One region of the Streptomyces sp. NPDC056480 genome, then DNA from elsewhere that is predicted to be linked to it. Evidence: riboswitches for the same ligand, from Rfam matches in the RefSeq annotation. Region 1 holds a riboswitch; each other region holds the start of a gene.

What was found. Region 1 has a riboswitch for thiamine pyrophosphate ahead of thiO (glycine oxidase ThiO). Riboswitches for the same ligand answer to the same signal wherever they lie in the genome.
Region 2: another riboswitch for thiamine pyrophosphate. It lies ahead of thiC (phosphomethylpyrimidine synthase ThiC); the one in region 1 lies ahead of thiO (glycine oxidase ThiO).
Region 3: another riboswitch for thiamine pyrophosphate. It lies ahead of ACFQ79_RS24490 (thiamine ABC transporter substrate binding subunit); the one in region 1 lies ahead of thiO (glycine oxidase ThiO).

What each region holds. Positions count from the first base shown of each region.
Region 1 covers NZ_JBHTSA010000044.1:55,590-57,782, reverse strand. Annotated here, with positions in the region: gene thiO (glycine oxidase ThiO) at 1-986, opposite strand, end outside; TPP riboswitch at 984-1,097, opposite strand; gene ACFQ79_RS20635 (NAD(P)/FAD-dependent oxidoreductase) at 1,180-2,193, shown strand, end outside.
Region 2 covers NZ_JBHTSA010000001.1:168,742-170,934, reverse strand. Annotated here, with positions in the region: gene thiC (phosphomethylpyrimidine synthase ThiC) at 1-1,399, opposite strand, end outside; TPP riboswitch at 1,393-1,540, opposite strand; gene ACFQ79_RS00795 (YibE/F family protein) at 1,579-2,193, shown strand, end outside.
Region 3 covers NZ_JBHTSA010000060.1:22,401-24,593, reverse strand. Annotated here, with positions in the region: gene rlmN (23S rRNA (adenine(2503)-C(2))-methyltransferase RlmN) at 1-933, shown strand, start outside; TPP riboswitch at 963-1,073, shown strand; gene ACFQ79_RS24490 (thiamine ABC transporter substrate binding subunit) at 1,171-2,193, shown strand, end outside.

The sequences.
Region 1 (2,193 bases):
CCCTTCACCGGGCGCACCGGCGGAAGCACCTCGTCCGGCACCCCCGCGAGGCGGCCGCTCAGACTGCCCGCGGCGAGGACGACCTGGTCGGCCGTCAGTTCCCCGCCGCCGGCGAGCACGACACCGCGCGCCCGGTCCCGTACCGCCGTCAGGCTCTGCGCGAGCTCGCGGTGGAAGGCCACCCCGGCGCGTTCGCAGGCGAGGAGGAGCGCGGCGGCGAGCCGGCGCGGATCGACCTGGTGGTCGCCGTCCACCCGGAGCCCGCCGCGCACTCCCGGGGCCAGCATCGGTTCGAGGCGGCGGCACTCGCGGCCGCTGAGCCACTCCGAGGTGAGTCCGCAGCGGGTCTGCAGGGCGTGCAGTTCGCGCAGGTGGGCCCGGTCGTCGGCGTCGAGGGCGACGGCGAGGGTGCCGCAGGCGCGGTAGCCGACGTCGTGGCCGGTGATCTCCTGGAGCTCGGCGACGAACGCGGGATAGCGCGCGGCGGAGGCGAGGTTGAGCCCGAGGAGGGTCTCCTCGCCGTAGTGGAGTTCGGTGACGGCGGCGAGCATCCCGGCCGCGACGTGGGCGGCGCCGCCGCCCGGGGCCGGGTCGACCACGGCGGTGCGCAGGCCGCGTCGCGCGGCCCGCCAGGCCGTGACCAGGCCGATGATGCCGCCTCCGACGACGAGGACGTCGGCGCCGCGGGCAGCGGCCCCGCGGCCGTCGGACGCCGCGGCGGACCGACCCGCGTCGGGCGTGGTGGCATCCGGTGCGTCCGTGTCGGGCGTGGTGGCATCCGGTACGTCCGCGTCGGGCGCGGTGGCATCCGGTGCGTCCGCGTCGGGCGTGGTGGCATCCGGTACGTCCGCGTCGGGCGCGGTGGCATCCGGTGCGTCCGAGGCGGGCACAGCGGTGCCCGGCACGTCCGCCGCGGATGCGGTGGTGTCCGGTGCGTCCGCCCCGGACACCCGGCCCTCGGACACATGGACTTCGGAAGAACGCATGGGCGTCCAGCCCCTCCCTTCGCCGGCATGACCCGGATCAGGTTCGTACGGTCGGAGGCCGTTCCAGCCTCCCTCTCAGCCCGGTGCGTCCGGGCTCCCGCGAGTGCTTTACGCCCGCCACACTAGCTTCCGCCTCCGGGGGGCCGCAGACCCCTCCCTTCCTGACGGTTCGTCAGATGCGTAAGGTGGTCGGGTGAGCGAGCAGAAGCAGGCACAGCAGCACGTCGTGATCGTCGGCGCCGGCATGGCGGGCGTCCAGACCGCCGTCGCCCTGCGCGAACAGGGTTTCACCGGCACCGTGACCCTCATCGGGGCCGAGCCCCACCAGCCCTACGACCGGCCCCCGCTCTCCAAGGCCGTCCTCCTCGGCAAGGCCGAGGGCTCCGCCTTCGACATCGACTTCGAGGAGCTCGGCATCGAACTCCGCCTTGGTCTCGACGTCACCGGGCTGCGCGCCGACGACCACGAGATCGACACCGAGGCCGGGCCCGTCGCGTACGACGTCCTGGTCGTCGCCACCGGCGCCCAGCCGGTCACCCTGCCCGGCACCGAAGGCGTCCCCGGGGTCCATCTGCTGCGGACCCTCGACGACGCCGTCCGCCTCGGGCCCGTCCTGGAGCGCCGGCACAGCGTCGTGGTCGTCGGCGCCGGCTGGATCGGCGCGGAGTTCGCCACTGCGGCCCGCGAGGCCGGCTGCGCCGTCACCGTCGTCGAGGCCGCCGACCGCCCCCTCGCCGGGGCCCTGCCCGCCGAGGTCACCGCCCCCATGGCCGAGTGGTACGGCGAGAACGGCGCCGAACTCCTCACCCACGCGCGCGTCCGCACCGTCGAGCCCGGTACGCCGGGCAGGGTCGTCCTCGCCGACGGCCGCGAGCTGCCCGCCGACGCCGTCGTCGTCGGCATCGGCGCGGTCCCCGCCACCGGATGGCTCACCGGCTCCGGGATCGCCCTCGACCCGAGCGGCGCCGTCACCGCCGACGAGCGGCTGCGCACCAGCCTGCCCGATGTGTACGCCGTCGGGGACTGCGCCTCCTTCCCCTCCGCCCGCTACGGGCGGCGTCTCCTCGTCCACCACTGGGACAACGCGCTCCAGGGCCCCCGCACGGTCGCCGCGACGATCACCGGTGCCGGTACGGGGGCCGAACCCGGGCCGTACGACCCCGTCCCGTACTTCTGGTCCGAGCAGTTCGGCCGCTTCGTCCAGTAC
Region 2 (2,193 bases), on a different contig from region 1:
GGCCCAGGTGCTCCTTGGGCGTGACGTAGCAGAGCATGGCCGTGCCCCACCAGGCGATCATCGCGGCGCCGATGCCGGAGGTGATGTGGTCGTACGCGGGCGCGACGTCCGTGGTCAGCGGGCCGAGCGTGTAGAACGGCGCCTCCTCGCAGATCTCCTGCTGGAGGTCGATGTTCTCCTTGATCTTGTGCATCGGGACGTGCCCGGGGCCCTCGATCATCGTCTGCACGTTGTGCCGCTTGGCGATCGTGTTCAGCTCGCCGAGCGTGCGCAGCTCCGCGAACTGCGCCGCGTCGTTGGCGTCCGCGATCGAGCCGGGGCGCAGCCCGTCGCCGAGCGAGTACGTGACGTCGTACGTCGCGAGGATCTCGCAGAGCTCCTCGAAGTGCGTGTAGAGGAAGTTCTCCTTGTGGTGTGCGAGACACCAGGCGGCCATGATCGAGCCGCCGCGCGAGACGATGCCGGTCTTGCGGCGCGCGGTGAGGGGCACGTACGGCAGGAGTACGCCGGCGTGCACCGTCATGTAGTCCACGCCCTGCTCGGCCTGCTCGATGACCGTGTCCTTGTAGATCTCCCAGGTCAGGTCCTCGGCGCGGCCGTCGACCTTCTCCAGCGCCTGGTAGAGCGGCACGGTGCCGATGGGCACGGGGGAGTTGCGCAGGACCCACTCGCGGGTGGTGTGGATGTTGCGGCCAGTGGACAGGTCCATGACCGTGTCGGCGCCCCACTTGGTCGCCCAGGTCATCTTCTCCACCTCCTCCTCGATGGAGGAGGTGACGGCGGAGTTGCCGATGTTGGCGTTGACCTTCACCAGGAACCGCTTGCCGATGATCATCGGCTCGATCTCCGGGTGGTTGACGTTCGCCGGCAGCACCGCGCGCCCCGCGGCGATCTCCTCGCGTACGACCTCGGGGGAGACGTTCTCCCGGATCGCCACGTACTCCATCTCCGGGGTGATCTCCCCCCGGCGGGCGTACGCGAGCTGGGTCACGGCCTGGCCCTCGCGGCCGCGGCGCGGCACACGGGGCCGGCCGGGGAAGACCGCGTCGAGGTTCTTCAGTCCCCCGCCGCGCGGCGAGGTGTGCTTGATGCCGTCGTCCTCGGGGCGGGCCGGGCGGCCCGCGTACTCCTCGGTGTCGCCGCGCGCGATGATCCAGTTCTCGCGCAGCGGCGGAAGGCCCCGCCGTACGTCGGTGTCGACGGTGGGGTCGGTGTACGGGCCGGACGTGTCGTACAGCGTGACGTCCTTGCCGTTGGTGAGGTGCACCTGACGGACCGGCACCCTGAGGTCGGGGCGCGAGCCCTGGACGTACCCCTTGTGCCAGCCCGGCGTACGAGCGCCGTCGGCAGAGGTGTCGTCCTGCTCGGAGGCAGGCGTGCGTGCATCCTGAATGGTCATGAGACCGATCTCCCTACGCCGGCATTACCCGGTAACAGGTTCGGCGGTCGGCGCAGCCTCCTCCCGTACGTACATTCAGTACGCGCGTACGGTGATCAGCGCCCTCTCAGCCCGGTGCTCCGAGCTCCCGCGTGTGCAAAGGTGTCACCACGCTAGCGTCATCCCTGGCGTGCTGAACAGTGGGCCCCCGCCGTTCTTGCGATGATCGGTCGGTGACTTCCCCCCAACAGACTCCCGAGCCGCACGGCCACGACCAGGATCGCAGCCCCCACGGGCATGGTTCCGCGCACGGATCCCAGGGATCGCACGGACCCGAGGGATCGCATGGATCCCAGGGATCACATGGATCGCACGGGCACGGTCCGGCGCACGGATCGCATGGATCGCACGGTTCGCACGGGCACAGCCACAGCCATGGGCCCGCCACCCCGGTGTCCCGGCATCTGCGCAGGGTCATCGCCGCGATCCTGATCCCCTTCGCCACGGCGGTCGTGGTCGGGCTCGTGGTCCTGTGGCCCGGTGGCACCCCGGCGCACGAGCGCACCGGCGTCGGCTTCGACCGGCAGACCGAGCAGGGCAAGGTCGTCGCCGTCCAGCAGGTGGACTGCGCCTCCGTGAACGCGGGGCAGGTCCCGCCGACCGGTGACACCTCGACCCCGTCGGGACGCGAGGCGGTCAACGCGCAGCAGGGGGAGTGCGCGAAGGCGACGATCGAGGTCACCAGCGGTCCGGAGAAGGGGCGTACGTTCACCGAGATCGTGCAGCCGGACGCGCCGCGCCAACTGCACGAGGGT
Region 3 (2,193 bases), on a different contig from region 1:
CCCGCCGAGTGGACGGACATCCCGGCCGCCTCGCGGGAGAAGCTGGCCGGAGAGCTGCTGCCCGATCTGATGTCCGTGGTGCGGCACATCTCGTGCGACGACGACACCACCCGCAAGACCCTGTGGCGGCTGCACGACGGCACGCTCGTCGAGTCGGTGCTCATGCGCTACCCGGACCGGGTGACCATGTGCATCTCCTCGCAGGCCGGCTGCGGGATGAACTGCCCGTTCTGTGCGACGGGGCAGGCCGGGCTCGACCGGAACCTGTCGACCGCCGAGATCGTGCACCAGATCGTGGACGGCATGCGGTCCCTGCGGGACGGGGAGGTGCCCGGGGGACCGGCGCGGCTCTCCAACATCGTGTTCATGGGCATGGGCGAGCCCCTCGCGAACTACAAGCGGGTCGTCGGTGCCATCCGGCGCCTCACCGACCCCGAGCCGGACGGTCTCGGGCTCTCGCAGCGCGGAATCACCGTCTCCACCGTCGGGCTCGTGCCCGCGATGCTGCGGTTCGCCGACGAGGGCTTCAAGTGCCGGCTCGCGGTCTCGCTGCACGCCCCGGACGACGAGCTCCGGGACACCCTGGTGCCGGTCAACACGCGCTGGAAGGTGCGGGAGGTCCTGGACGCGGCCTGGGAGTACGCGGAGAAGTCCGGCCGCCGGATCTCCATCGAGTACGCGCTCATCCGCGACATCAACGACCAGGCCTGGCGCGGCGACCTGCTGGGCCGGCTGCTCAAGGGACGTCGGGTGCACGTCAACCTGATCCCGCTGAACCCGACACCGGGTTCGAAGTGGACGGCGTCGCGCCCGGAGGACGAGAAGGCCTTCGTCGAGGCCATCGCCCGCCACGGCGTCCCGGTGACCGTGCGGGACACCCGCGGCCAGGAGATCGACGGTGCCTGTGGACAGCTGGCGGCCGCCGAGCGCTGACCTTGTACTCTGAGGTCGAACACATCTCCATATTCCGACAGGGGAGCGCCACAGCGCTGAGAGTGCGGTCACCGTAGGACCGCAGACCCTCTGAACCTTGCCCAGGTCATTCTGGGTAGGAAGTTCGGTCGTTAACTCAAGCTGTTGCGCCCTGCCCGCGTCCGGTCCGCCGGTCGTGGGCAGGGCCGCGTCTCTTCCTGGACATACCCAGGAGGAATCTCAGTGAGCACCAATCCGGTGAGCATCAAGAAGGCCGCCGCCGCCGCGCTCGTCGCGGCGCTGGGCGTCACCACCCTCGCCGCCTGCGGCACGGACGACGTCCGCGAGGCGGCCGGCAAGTCCGGCGCGCCCGCGCCGAAGACCGTGACCCTCGTGAGCCACGACTCGTTCAACGCCTCCAAGGAGGTGCTGGCCGAGTTCACGAAGCAGACGGGCTTCACCGTCAAGGTGCTGAAGAGCGGCGACGCGGGCGAGGCCGTCAACAAGGAGATCCTGACCAAGGGCTCCCCGCAGGGCGACGTCTTCTTCGGCGTCGACAACACCCTGCTGTCCCGCGCCCTCGACAACGGCATCTTCGTGCCGTACGCGGCGAAGGGCCTGGACCGCGTCCCGGCCGAGTACCAGCTCGACAAGGAGCAGCGGCGGGTGACGCCGATCGACTCCGGCGACATCTGCGTCAACTACGACAAGAAGTACTTCGCCGACAAGAAGCTGGCCCCTCCGGTGACCTTCGACGACCTGGCGAAGCCGGCGTACCGGGACCTGCTCGTCGTCGAGAACCCCGAGCGGTCCTCCCCGGGCCTCGGCTTCCTCCTCGGTACGGCCGCGAAGTACGGGGACGAGGGCTGGCAGGACTACTGGAAGAAGCTCAAGGCCAACGGCGTGAAGACCGTCGACAGCTGGGAGCTCGCCTACAACCAGGAGTTCTCCGGCTCGGCAGGCGGCAAGCAGGCCAAGGGCGACCGGCCGCTCGTCGTGTCGTACGCCTCCAGCCCGCCGGTCGAGGTGCTCTACGGCGAGCCGCAGCCGAAGACGGCCCCCACCGGGGTCTCCACCGGCACCTGCTTCCGGCAGACCGAGTTCGCGGGCCTGCTGAACGGCGCGAAGAACCCCGAGGGCGGCAAGGCGCTGATCGACTTCCTGATCTCGAAGAGGTTCCAGGAGGACATGCCGCTCCAGATGTTCGTCAACCCGGTGGCCAAGGACGCGGCCCTGCCCGAGCTGTTCACGAAGCACGGCGTGGTGGTCGACAAGCCGGAG